4 regions of the Paenibacillus sanfengchensis genome follow, and region 3 is predicted to be linked to each of the others. Evidence: riboswitches for the same ligand, from Rfam matches in the RefSeq annotation. Region 3 holds a riboswitch; each other region holds the start of a gene.

Region 1 (3,259 bases), on a different contig from region 3:
CCTGTTCGACGGGACGGATATTACGCAGCTCGGTACGGAGTCGATGAGAAAGCTCAAGACCGATATGCAAATGGTATTTCAGGACCCGTTCGGCTCCCTTGATCCGAAATGGACCGTTCGTCGTATTTTGGAGGAGCCGCTGCGTACCCATTTTAAATTACCGCCAGAAGAGCTCGTGAAAAAGGTGGACGATATTCTCGAGGTGGTAGGGCTGACGGCAAAACATGCCTCGAGATATCCGCACGAACTGTCGGGCGGTCAGCGGCAGAGAGTGGGGATCGCTCGGGCGCTGATTCTTGAACCTAAATTTATCGTTTTCGATGAACCGGTGTCGGCGCTGGATGTATCGATACAAGCCCAGGTTCTGACCTTGCTGGAGGATCTGCAGAGCCGCCTGTCGCTTACCTATCTGTTCATTTCCCATGACTTGTCGGTTGTCCGGTACATTAGCGATCAGGTCGGGGTTATGTATCTGGGCAAAATGATGGAGATTGGCCCCTCGGAAGAGCTGTTCACGAATCCGCTTCATCCCTATACAAAGGCGCTGATTTCGGCTATTCCCGAGCCGGATATGGACAAGCGAAGGGAGCGGATTGTTCTGTCCGGAGAGGTGCCGAGTCCGCGCAAACCGCCTTCAGGCTGCGTTTTTCATACCCGTTGTCCTCACGCTATGCCAGAGTGCGGCAACGTTCAGCCAGAATGGCAAAAAGTATCCGAAAATCGTTATACAGCTTGTCATTTATATCATAAATAGAAAAAGAAGGTAGGTTAACAACATGCAAGTAACGACAACTTGGCAGGGGAAAAAGTTTTTTCAAGCAGAGGGTCCTTCCGGCTACAAAGTGAATATGGACGCAACTCCGCAATGGGGAGGAGAGGGCAACGGCGCTTCGCCCGTGGAGGTATTATTGGCAAGCTTGGCGGGGTGTATTGGCATTGATGTAACGATGATTCTGGAGAACTTCCTGTCTTCTATTGAAAAGATTGAGATTGTAACGAACGGAGTCCGCAAGGAAGAGCCCCCCAAAGGATTTGCCTCGATCGAGCTGATCTTTAAGGTAGACGGCGATATTCCCGATTACCGGATTTGGAAGGCCATTGAACTCGGGACTTCGAAATATTGTTCCGTATCGGACTCGTTAAATGCGACGATTACACACAGACTCATTCTGAATGGCGTGGAAGTGTTTAAATAAGAACGACGGAAATGGAGGATACTCATAGTCTGGACACTTAGAAAAAAAGTGCCGGGACTGTGGGTATCTTTTTGTCTACTGATGAGAGCATCGGAGTCATATATGATGGTTGGAGCGAAAGCGATTCTGGGTTTTTCTTATAATATCGAAAAATACGCTATAGATTCATGAATCAACTGTGCTGCGTTCCACGGGCGGTTGCTGAAGAGGCTTCTCTTATATTCGGCTCCGGCCGCTGCTTTGAGGCGGGACTGCCTGGACAGAGCGGTGTCCAGCAAGGCGGATCGGACCAATGCCAGTTGTCCCGGGAGCCATTCCGAGCCTTTGGAACGAACAATTTCCAAGGCTTCTTCTACCGATTGGTTTCGGATGGACCGCAAAAAATCCCCCCATTTAATCAAGTCGAACCCTTTGCCGTCCGTAGAGACAGGACAAGCGCCGAAACCGCTGCAGTCTCCGCAGGAAAGTTTCAGGATGCAATACCAGCATTCTTGGGAGCCCCGGGCGGCAATAACAAAAGATGGAGGTCCACTAAAGGCGAACAGTTCAATTCGCGTTAGTCTATTGTTATTCATCTCCGTAACCCTCCTCAACCGTTCAACCAATTAAAATCGACATGATGCATGTTCTCAGCCTTGTGAATATAGCTTCGGATTTCCGTTTCGTTTTCGCAAACGGCAGAATGCTCCAGCCATACGGCGTATTTTGTTTTGTGAACAAAGGTTAAATGAGCGGGAAACGACGCTTGCAATTTCAGCACATACCAGCCCGGAGGTATCCGGAGCCAAGGTTTTCGAAAAGCTGCCAGAAGCGGAAGGCGCAAGCGCGCCGACCAATCTTGTTCCTGCTGTTGTTTCCTGAATTCCCGGTAGATCTCGTGCAAAACCTCTATATCCGTGCATTCTTGACAGGGTGCCGGTGCGCCGAACTGGCGGAATATCCCGATCTTGTTGTCGCCGAAACCATAACCTACGATAAATCTTTGCCCGTGTTCTTCATACCAGAACGCTCCAAAATACAGGTAACGCAAGCTAACCGGGTCCAGAAGATTCCGATGCGATCCCCAATAATAAGTCCTCATGTCGATCCTCATCCTCCCATAGGGTTAAAATGTTTAAAAGCTCGTTTGTCCGCATGCTTACAACAAAAAAACCGCCGACAGAGAATAAACCCCTGCAGCGGTTTGTGCGGACGGGCAAAATGCCCCGACGCAAAAGCACGGAAATCAAGGTTCTCTCTGCTGCGCTTACGAGGTTAGCTGTCGGATTCGGGCGGTGAGAGTCGCCCTACCTTACGAGACCGATAACGTCTCACTTCGGATTCACCCCAAGTTGGACCGAATTTGCGGTCCGATGGTTCCCCCGCTTCCCGCCATAACGGGAATTCAGCGTTCATACAAGTCGAAGAATTCACGGTTCTAACTATAATTCAGGTCCGTATAAAAAAGGGGTAAATAAACCGCCCACGGGTGTAAAAAAACCGTAAAAATGATGAAAAGCCTTGTAAACATGAGTATTTGCGAGGAAAAAAAAGAGTTTCCATTTTGATAACGCTGCCTTTATCCTAGAACTCCTTATTTCAGTGGATACTCATGCTACAGCGTTTTACAATCATTTTGTCAAGGAGTAAGATACGGTCCATGAATTGAATTGCTATTCGATTCTAATGGAGCTGCCGATCCAAAACGGGGAGTCAACGGACCGAAGCTTGTGTGGGAGCAAGCCGATCGGAACCGGGAACGAAATCGTTCGTTCACGACTCGATCAGCGAAGACGGGCGTCTCTCACCGCCTGTAAATGTCAGCTAACCCGTAGATAAAGGATCGTGTGCTATTGAGGGAGAGGATGAATCAATCGGTTATTCATAGTTTTTTCTGCCACAGTCTCGGAAAACTGTGACTTACAATAATCTTTTAAAACGCTGAATCCTTGGAAGACTCAAGGAACGGGGGAACCAACGAAACCGCGCTCGGTTTCATGGGGTGAATCACTCGGCACTCTCAAATGCCTGGTGTAGGGCGACTCTCACGCCCGAATCCGACAGCTAACCTCGTAAGCGTATGG
Region 2 (3,259 bases), on a different contig from region 3:
CACAGCGTATATCCGGTGGATGCGGCCCTCGTTGCCGAACAGCTGAAGACCGTATTTGCCGGCGGGCCCGTTGCGGCCATGAAAACGGGAATGCTGGGCAGCGTGGCGATCATCGAAGTCGTGGAAGCCTGCATTAAGCGGAATCGGCAGCAAAATGTCGTCATCGACCCGGTAATGGTCTGCAAGGGCGAGGACGAAGTGCTGAATCCCGAAAGCGCGGATGCGATTCGCGATTCTTTGTTGCCGCTGGCAACCGTGACCACGCCGAACCTGTTCGAAGCGGGCGTATTGTCCGGAATGGGGCGTCTGACCTCGGTGGCGGATATGAAGGAAGCGGCGAAACGAATTCGGGAACGGGGGGCCCGGAACGTCGTTATCAAAGGCGGGAAGGCTCTCGAGGGCGAAAAAGCGCTCGACATATTCTACGACGGCTCCGAATTTACGATCCTGGAGAGCGATAAAATCGAACCGGCCCACAACCACGGTGCGGGCTGTACATTTGCCGCCGCGGTAACCGGCGGGCTGGCTTGCGGCATGCCGGTCAAGGAGGCGGTGGAGAAAGCGAAAAAATTCGTGACGGCCGCGATCCGCTCCGGATACGCATTTAACGAATTTGTAGGTCCCGTTTTTCACGCGGGGTATCGCTTGAACGGCGAGCAATAAAACCATGGCCCTCCATTTAAGGTCTTGTTCTCCTGTGCGGAGAGCAGGACCTTTTCTTACATTTGACGTGGGCTGATAAATCATGAAAGGAAATGAAAATAAGGGAAGTAAGCGCTTAATCGAACCCTTTTGGGTCAATGTTTCGTGAAATCGGGCACATCAAGGGTTTTACACGGATAAGTGAAAGGAGTATATTCACTCATGGATTTCATATCAAAATTCGCTGAATTTCCAGTAAGGGAAAACGGGGGAACCGATTTGTCGTCAACGTTTGGCCGGGAGAGTATCGGCCAAATCAAAGCGGCAGGGGGTGAATCCGCGGCAGCTTTCAGTCAGGGCTTTCGCGGAGGGGTGATTCTCGCCACCCTAATCCGACAGCTAACCTCGTAAGCGTAGTTCGGGAGAGGATGATACTGTGACCATGCAGACATGACATGGACCACAGGGGTTCTGACCTCTGTGGTTTTTTGCTGTGCTCCCCTATGCTTTTTTTTCCGAAGAAAATGGGTATTCTATCTTAAACCAACTATGAGGTGTTGCAGTTATGTTTACCATGCTAAAAAGAGTGCTCATCGGTCAGCCGCTGAAGTCTACGGAACTGGGGGAACAAAAGCTCAGTAAAACGAAAGCGCTGGCGATTCTGTCTTCGGATGCCCTGTCCTCCATTGCCTATGGTCCCGAACAGATCCTGATTGTGCTGATGGCCATCGGGGCGGCGGCCTTTTGGTATTCCATCCCGATTGCCGTAGGAATTCTCGTGCTGCTGACGGCTCTCGTCCTGTCCTACAGACAAGTGATTTTCGCTTATCCGCACGGGGGCGGCGCCTATGTGGTGTCGAAGGAGAACCTTGGTGTTAATGCGGGCCTGCTGGCGGGCGGAGCCCTGTTGGTTGATTATATTTTGACGGTGGCGGTCAGCATTTCGGCGGGGACGGACGCCATTACTTCCGCCTTTCCGTCGCTGCATCCTTATAATGTGCTGATCGCTTGCCTGCTGGTTGTGCTGATTACCGTTCTCAACCTGCGCGGCATTACCGAGTCGGCTTCCATTCTGGCTTATCCGGTGTACTTGTTCGTCCTGATCATCTTCATAACGATCGGTGCGGGATTGTATCGGATTATGACCGGCCAGGTCCCGAGCGATCTGCACGCCCCGATCGGTACACCTGTCGCCGGGCTGACCTTGTTTTTGCTGTTGAAGGCTTTTGCGTCCGGGAGTTCGGCCTTGACCGGGGTGGAGGCGATCTCCAATGCGATCCCGAATTTTAAGGACCCCGCCCCGAGGAATGCTTCCAAAACCCTGGCGGCGATGGGCATTCTGCTGGCTTTGCTGTTTACCGGAATCGTCTGGCTCGCGTATTACTACGGCATCTCGCCAAAAGGCGAGGAAACGGTCGTTTCGCAAATCGCCTCGGCAACCTTCGGCAGAGGCGGGATGTATTTCGCGATTCAGGGAATCACCGCAATGATTCTCGTCCTTGCCGCGAACACAGGGTATTCGGCATTTCCGCTGCTGGCGGTCAACCTGGCAAAGGATAAATATATCGCCCGGATGTTCACCGTTCGTGGAGATCGCCTTGGCTATTCGAACGGAATTGTGTTTCTGGCGGCGGCTTCGATTTTATTGATTATCGTGTTTAAAGGGCAGACCGAGCATTTGATTCCGCTTTATGCGGTCGGGGTTTTTATCCCGTTCACACTGGCGCAGGCCGGGATGCTGGTGAAGTGGATCCGGGAGAAACCCGAAGGGTGGAGAGTAAAGCTCACCATTAACGCGGTAGGCGCGGTGATCAGCTTTACGGTCATGATGATGTTTTTCATTACGAAGTTTACGCAGGTTTGGCCCGCACTCATTTTTTTACCGGCGATCGTCATGGTCTTTCACAAAATTCATAAGCACTATGAGGCCGTCGGCGATCAGCTTCGCATCACCACTTGCGAGCCTGCGGCTCGCGTTAATGGCAATGTGTTCGTTATTCCGGTCGCCGGAATTACGCATGTGGTGGAGAATACGCTGAACTATGCCAAATCCTTAAAGCCCGATCAAATTATCGCGGTATACGTGGCTTTCGATAAGGAAGCGGAGAAGCAGTTTGAAGAGAAGTGGAAGCTGTGGCAGCCCGATATCCGCCTGGTGACCATCTATTCGCAGTACCGGAGCATCATCCAGCCGCTGACCAAATTTATCGACACGGTCGAGCATAAGGCCAAGGAGTTGAATTACGGGGTGACCGTGCTGATTCCGCAGTTTATTCCGAAGAAACGGTGGCACAACGCGCTTCATAATCAATCGAGCTTATTGATTCGCGCATTCCTGCTCTATCGCCGGGATTTAATCGTTGCGACCGTTCCGTATCATTTGAAAAAATAATCCGAACACTGCTGAAGCCCGGCTCCGTGCCACCCGGCCCGGAATCCTTCAGCTCAGCATGCTTCGCACCAGTTCGTTCATGCCCTTCCAGGAATCCTTCAGTACGAAGTCCTGTTGAATTCCCGCATTCCACGGCCTCGGAATCAGAATCGTCCGCTTTCCGGCGTCCCTGGCGGCGAGAATATTGTGCGGCCCGTCGTCAATAAGCAGATCAAAACCGAGCAA
Region 3 (3,259 bases):
CTCATGGTCATGGATTCTTCGCCTCTTTCGTCTCCAATTGGGCCAGCGCGCCCGCAAACTCTTCGCGGCTGATCCGGAAGATGGTGAGCCGTTTATAAAACTGTTTACCGTTACAATACCCTATTCCCAGCCGTTCACCCATAAACCGTCGGCGCTCGGCCGCCCGCGGGTGAACGATCAACCCGGCGGCAATCAGATCCTCCCACCCGATCTGAGCGGGGGTTGTCTCTCCTTCCGGAGGTGCCTCGGTACGCACGCGCTCCAAAGCCTCGCGAATGGCCTCCGGTGAAGCGTTCTCCACACCGATGTCGCCGGCTTTCGTCGCGTCCGCCTCCCGAAGGAAGGCATGCTTGCAGCCGGGCACCCGCTTCGCCACGATTTTGCGGATCCGTTCCCCCGCGTGATCCGGGTCGGTGAAAATAATGACCCCCCGGCGCTCCATAGCCAGTTCGATTTTACGAAGCGTCATCTCATTAATGGCCGAGCCCCCCGTTTCAATGGTGTCGGCCTCCACTGCCCGCTTTACGGCGACGGTATCGTCGCGGCCCTCGACCACAATGACCTCCTTGATCATGCCCACTTACCTCTCTCGCTTAGGTTTAAAGACCTCTTAAAGACCTTATCATCATAACAAAAAGAAGAGGATTTCTCCTCTTCTTATCCGCGTCTTATTCATCATCCTAATAGTATCCCATTCCCTCGGGAAAGTAAACGCTCCGGTTAGTTCAGCTCCGGCTTGGTCGGCCCGATCACGTAAACGGTCCGGCCTTTCTTGCGTCCAAAATCCTCCGCCGATTTCAGGGAATCGTAATAAACGTCCATTTTGTGACCTTTGATAGCCCCCCCGGTATCCTCCGCCTGGCGGAAGCCGACCCCTTCGATATAGACCCACCATCCCAGAGGGACGACACTTTTGTCGACCGCGATCGTTCTTCCCTCCGTTACCCGGGTGCCGGAAGCCGTACGCGTGCCGATGCCGTCCTCCTCGGCGGAGTATGCCGTAAGAGTCACGTTTTTAAGCACTTTTTTATATTTAAAAGAGACGCCGCCTTTCGTCGTAAGGCCGCTGATATTAACCGCGTTGGCGCTGCGGGAAATGCTGGCGGATGCGACTGCTGTCGGTTTCTTCGTGCCTACGGCAACGACTTTCGGCGATCCGGTCTTTTTGACCTCTTTGCCGAGCCAGTGTTTGGACACGAATTTTCCGTCTTCATACACTTTTTCGATGTTATGAACTACAACGCCTTTGCTCCCCGGAGAAATCACCTTTGTCTTTCCCTTAAGCAGGTTCTTGTCGGAGGTTTTCACCACGGTGAAAGGAACGTTCTGCGTAGTCTGCACCTTTTGTCTGGTAACGCGGACGACCTTGATTTTCAAGTTCGCCGAGACTTTGCCGTCCAAGGCCGGTGTAATTTTATCGTCCTGCCCCAAAGTGATGCCAAGTTCCTCGATTGTTTTCCGGACACTATCCTGTGTCGTGAAATGAGTCTTTGTCGTTCCATCTACGCTTACCTTCACAGGGACGGAGCGAACGATGACAATCCGGTCCCCGTCTTGAATCGAACTCGCCAGGGAAAGCGACACTTCATCCTCCGGCTTCAAAACGATAGATTGTTCTTCCAGCACTTGATTGACCAGCGATTTCCGGGTTTCGATCTGCTGACTCTTCCCGTCAACAACCAAGTATACTTTTTTGCTTTGGCCATAAAACCAAATCAGGATGATGAGAACTACCGCGATGGACAAAATTCCGACGACCGAAATCTGACGTAAATGTTCTTGTTTCCACCGCATTGCGTAAGACATGCTGGATGAGCGTGATTCATGGGATTCCTCATTGCGGAAAAGGCCCATTTCTTCCGTCCTCCTTCATAGTCCCGCCGTCTAGGTCGAATCGTGTTACATATGACGTGACTACATTTCAATTTTACGAAATGCCCTAAAAAAGCCCGCATTCCGTATCCTGCCCCAGTCTACCCGGCATCAAGTCACCTCCTGTTTAACACAGTATGATGACCCTATTACGTTTATTCAAAACAAAAGAAGCCTTAGAAAGAGTAAGAGGCTCTCTTTCGTGGCTTCCGAATGTCTTGGTGTAGTAGGATGCACGAGTTTGCCCTCTCTTAGTACGCTTACGAGGTTAGCTGTCGGGTTAGGACGCAGAGAGCCGCCCTTTCTCCGTCATTCGCTCATGGCGCAACGACCTTGAATTCACCCCAATGACCCGATAAAGAAATCAATTACAGGCCGGACGAATAACCTTGCGGCGCTGTAGTCGGTTCCCCCGTTCCCCATGATCGGGGACTCAGCGAGACTGGTTCATGGAACCATATAACGGAATCGTCAACGGCATGTTAACGACCCCAAATCGATTACTGAAAAGATTCTATCCTGTTTCGATGCATGTTGTAAAGGACGAATCAACAACGTTTATTTTAATAATTGGTTAAAAAAATGTAATATTCTCGCTCAAGTTGGTTAAAAAGCATTAATCTTTCCGAAATGCTCTTTTTTTTACTGGTTTTTCTCCCGATTGCTTGGAATACCAAATCGTTCCAGCGCATTTCGGGTCGTAATTTCCGCGATTTCCTCCACGGATATCCCCTTCAATTCGGCAGCCGCCTCGGCCACCAAACGGACATGACCGGTCTCATTCCGTTTTCCTCGAAATGGATGAGGTGTAAGATATGGGGAATCCGTTTCGATCAGCAACCGATCCAAGGGAGTCTTCGCCAATACCTCTTTGGGCTGCTTTGCATTTTTAAACGTAATCGGTCCGCCAAACGACAAATGAAATCCCAAATCCAGACACATTTTGGCAATTTCCCAGCTGCCCGAATAGGAATGCATCACCCCGCCAATCTCGTTCGCTCTCTCCTCGCGCAGGATCCGAACAACATCTTCATGCGCATCCCGGTTATGTATGGAAATCGGCATTCCCAGCTCTCTGGCCAGCCGAATTTGCTTGCGGAATACCTCGTGCTGGACCTCCTTGGGGGACGTATCCCAGTAGTAATCCAGGCCGATTTCTCCGATAGCGACGACCTTTTCATGTTTGCATAAATCTGCAATCCAGTCCAAATCATCTTCTTTCATCGTAATGGCGTCCTGCGGATGCCAACCTACCGCCGCATAAATAAAATCATAAGTCTCGGCCAGCTTCATCGTCGTTGGGATCGTCTCGCGGTTAAAACCGATGTTGATCATCCGCGTTACCCCTTGCGCCAAGGCGCGTTCAATCGCATCATGGCGGTCTTCG
Region 4 (3,259 bases), on a different contig from region 3:
GTTCCCAAACTCCACGTCGAGCGCTTTCATTTGTTCCCAGGGGAGCCAGCTATAGATATCGTATGGGGAATCGTATTTCCAGGTACAGATAGCCGCGCCGTGGCTCTCCTCCATGGGAACGATCCGGAATGTAGTGACTGGTTTTTCCATGTTTGCGCCTCCTTTAAACAATGGGAATGGATATTATATCGCGGGGCTGTCTTTTCATCGATTAGAAAATTCCGTTTACCCTCACTCTAACGGGAAATGGGTTGCTTGTAAAGATAGGAAGACGTAGGTGTTTCGTCCTCGGTCAGAGGGGTAATGTGGAGTATGGGAAGATTTGGACAGTGGAGTCCGGGAGAGGAAACGGCGATCGTGAAAAAATAAATTTTGGCGGAAAGGCCATATTTGGAAACCTTTTTGAACGGACTTTCGTTATATGGTATATAGCGAAAAAAACGCAGTGGTTCCGGCAAGAACCACTGCGGTATTAACTAAGTTGAGGTGAGCGCCTCAATTTGGCGTAGGGGTCATGATTCTGCGGCATATGTGGAATAACCGGTTTTGCTGAGAATTCTTTTGGCCCCGACATATTTTGATTTATAGTAACTGCTGTTTAATTTATCCGTACGAATTCCTTTGGATGAAGAGGCGTGCGCAAATTTCCCCTCACCGATGTAAATGCCGACATGGGATACTTTATTCTTGCCCAAGGTATTGAAGAATACGAGATCCCCCGGCTTTAACTGGCTTTTGGCGACAGGCGTGCCTTGTTTGTACTGGGCTGAAGAGACCCGGGCGAGCTTGACCCCCATCTGCTTGAACACATATCTCGTAAATCCGGAGCAATCAAATCCGCTTGTGGAGACACCCCCGTATTTATAAGGCGTTCCGTAAACAGAGTTAACCACGCTGTTCAAGGTCGTGTCTTCGGCCGATACGCTCCCTGTCCCCAAGGTGAACAGAATCGCCAAACTTGTCGCTGCTGCTGCAAATGTCTTTCTCATGATGTAAAGTTCTCCTTCCAATGCCTGCGAGGTTAGCTTGAGGATTCGGTTGAAGGTTCCCTATGATTCCTATGTATCGGTAATCAATTCACCCAAAATGGTTCCCCCGTTTCCCGGGTGCCGGGAATTCGGCTAGTCTAGTTGAATGCACCCAAAGTTGTGACGTGGCGAACAATGTTTACAAAGTTGTTACTATTTACTTTGGTTATTGTACCAAGCCTAACTTGCTTTGGCAAGCTATTCTAGGGTTGCCGGATATTTTAATTCTATTGTCCTGTTTATGCCGGGGAGAGACGGGTAATTTCTCCTAAACGGGATTTCCCAAACAGCCATGAAAAAACCCGCAGTCTACGACTCGAAAGAATCGCTGCGGGCCTTTGCCGGAATTATTCTACATCGTCATGCTCTTGGGAGTCGGTGGTGACTTCTTCGTACTTATCGGTACTCAGAATCCGTTTCGCTCCGACATAACGCTGTACATAATACTTCTCACTCAGTTTGCTGATGACTACGCCCTTGGAAGAAGATGCGTGGGCAAACTTGCCATCACCAACATAAACGCCGACATGAGAAACGCCTTTACCGGAAGTGTTGAAGAACACGAGATCGCCGGCAATCAGCTCTTCCTTCTCTACGGCCGTTCCCATCTTGTATTGGGCACCGGATTGATGGGGCAGTTTAATACCGATCTTCGAAAAGACGTACATGGTAAATCCGGAACAATCGAAGCCGGACGTTGTAGTGCCGCCGGAAGAGTACTCCGTTCCCAAGGCCGTATCGATGACGCCGTCCAACGTGGAATCGGCGAAAGCGCTCCCAGTGCCAACGGAGAAAAGAATGGCCAGACTTACTGCTGCTGCGGTCAACTGTTTCTTCAAGAAAATGCTCCTTCCAATGCCTACGAGGTTAGCTTAAGGATTCGGTTGAAGGTCCCCTATGATCCCTCTCTTGCGAGATCAATTCACCCAAAGTGGTTCCCCCGTTCCCCGCCAAGGGAATTCGGCTGTAGTTTACATCCGATTTACTTACATATTCGACACCCGACATGATTCTCCTGCCAAGGTGACAAAAATAATTACAAAATCGTTACTGAATTGTGCTGTTGCTATTGTAACAAAGGCAAGTATATTTTGGCAACGGCTATTTAGCAAGATTCAGAGGCGAAAACACAGGGAAAAGCCCCCGCTTTTCCGCGGAGGCCTTGTGGTGCAAGGGATAGACAAAGATGAAAAAAATTTAACCTTTATGTAACTTGGTCTGCCAGAGTTCATATTGAGAGGATATACTCCAAATTTGAAATAGGCTGCGGATAAAAGGATAGGTTTGCTGTAAAACCATGGCGGCCAACCCGGTCCAGATCCAAGAGAAGGCCCCGCAGATGAGAAATAAGACGGCTCCGGCCGTGCCGAGGATGAGGGAGATGGCGATGCCGGGCAGCAGGTGTCTGAGGCTGATTAGAAGGGAGTTCCAAACTCCCGTCTTGAACAGATAGCCAAATTGGGAGAACAATAGGAGCTGGCGAATGAGCCAGCCGTAGGCCGCCCACCCCAAAAGCAGCCCGATGATCGCCAGCAGGGGGCCCAGACGGCCGCCCCCCGGGATGAGCCAAGGCCAGAGGGCCGCTAACTTCGGGATGATCCATAACCCCGGCAGGGCGAGCAGAATCAGCTCCAGCAGGAAAAAGAGAGTGACCGGCTTCCAGAATTCCTTCATGCCGCGGAAGAGCGGAAGCCCGGCCCCTTGCTCCTCCGGAGGTTTCATGCCGTAAAGAATACCGGCTTGAAACAACGGGGTCATCAGCAGACGCAGGGCAATCAGGCCGAACAGCATCCACAAATACTGGTGGATCGCCGGGCTCCGTCCGAGCTCGATTTGTCCCTCGATCAAGTAAAGAACCTGGCTCAACTCATTCGGTGGGGGATCGGGATACCGCGACAGCAAGGCGATCACGGCCGAGTGAATTAGCCGGTAGAAGAACAACCCCCAAAGCAGCTGGTACAGAAACAGGATGATCACAGAGGGAAATTGGCTTCGAACAAGCCCCCATCCATTCCGTACGTAGGTCATTATTTTCCCTCCTAAAAGTTTTGTGAGCGTTACATCTTAGAGATAGCTGCGTACAAAACTTACTTCGAAAGCATAGGCCTGGTTTTGTGAGCGTTACATCTTAGAGATAGCTGCGTACAAAACTTACTTCGAAAGCATAGGCCTGGTTTTGTGAGCCCTACCAGACGAGCGTCCCCAGCAGCGCTTCCAGCAGTTTTACGACG

The links. A riboswitch is a leader RNA that binds a small molecule or an ion and turns the genes downstream of it on or off. The one in region 3 is predicted to bind cyclic di-AMP.
Region 1: linked by a shared signal. The riboswitch ahead of V4U84_RS15040 (hypothetical protein) and the one ahead of V4U84_RS23270 (ubiquitin-like domain-containing protein) in region 3 are both predicted to bind cyclic di-AMP.
Region 2: linked by a shared signal. The riboswitch ahead of V4U84_RS06430 (APC family permease) and the one ahead of V4U84_RS23270 (ubiquitin-like domain-containing protein) in region 3 are both predicted to bind cyclic di-AMP.
Region 4: linked by a shared signal. The riboswitch ahead of V4U84_RS25485 (C40 family peptidase) and the one ahead of V4U84_RS23270 (ubiquitin-like domain-containing protein) in region 3 are both predicted to bind cyclic di-AMP.

What each region holds. Positions count from the first base shown of each region.
Region 1 is NZ_JBAGJC010000006.1:145,565-148,823, reverse strand. It holds gene V4U84_RS15055 (ABC transporter ATP-binding protein) at 1-754, shown strand, start outside; gene V4U84_RS15050 (OsmC family protein) at 777-1,196, shown strand; gene V4U84_RS15045 (hypothetical protein) at 1,334-1,771, opposite strand; gene V4U84_RS15040 (hypothetical protein) at 1,786-2,277, opposite strand; cyclic di-AMP (ydaO/yuaA leader) riboswitch at 2,425-2,596, opposite strand; cyclic di-AMP (ydaO/yuaA leader) riboswitch at 3,105-3,259, shown strand, end outside.
Region 2 is NZ_JBAGJC010000003.1:33,145-36,403, reverse strand. It holds gene thiD (bifunctional hydroxymethylpyrimidine kinase/phosphomethylpyrimidine kinase) at 1-663, shown strand, start outside; cyclic di-AMP (ydaO/yuaA leader) riboswitch at 875-1,071, shown strand; gene V4U84_RS06430 (APC family permease) at 1,208-3,034, shown strand; gene V4U84_RS06425 (5' nucleotidase, NT5C type) at 3,083-3,259, opposite strand, start outside.
Region 3 is NZ_JBAGJC010000016.1:94,306-97,564, forward strand. It holds gene rsmA (16S rRNA (adenine(1518)-N(6)/adenine(1519)-N(6))-dimethyltransferase RsmA) at 1-11, opposite strand, end outside; gene rnmV (ribonuclease M5) at 8-574, opposite strand; gene V4U84_RS23270 (ubiquitin-like domain-containing protein) at 721-1,854, opposite strand; cyclic di-AMP (ydaO/yuaA leader) riboswitch at 2,114-2,321, opposite strand; gene V4U84_RS23275 (TatD family hydrolase) at 2,515-3,259, opposite strand, start outside.
Region 4 is NZ_JBAGJC010000022.1:46,795-50,053, reverse strand. It holds gene V4U84_RS25495 (GNAT family N-acetyltransferase) at 1-150, opposite strand, end outside; gene V4U84_RS25490 (C40 family peptidase) at 513-989, opposite strand; cyclic di-AMP (ydaO/yuaA leader) riboswitch at 996-1,133, opposite strand; gene V4U84_RS25485 (C40 family peptidase) at 1,376-1,867, opposite strand; cyclic di-AMP (ydaO/yuaA leader) riboswitch at 1,870-2,004, opposite strand; gene V4U84_RS25480 (hypothetical protein) at 2,226-3,056, opposite strand; gene V4U84_RS25475 (M1 family metallopeptidase) at 3,214-3,259, opposite strand, start outside.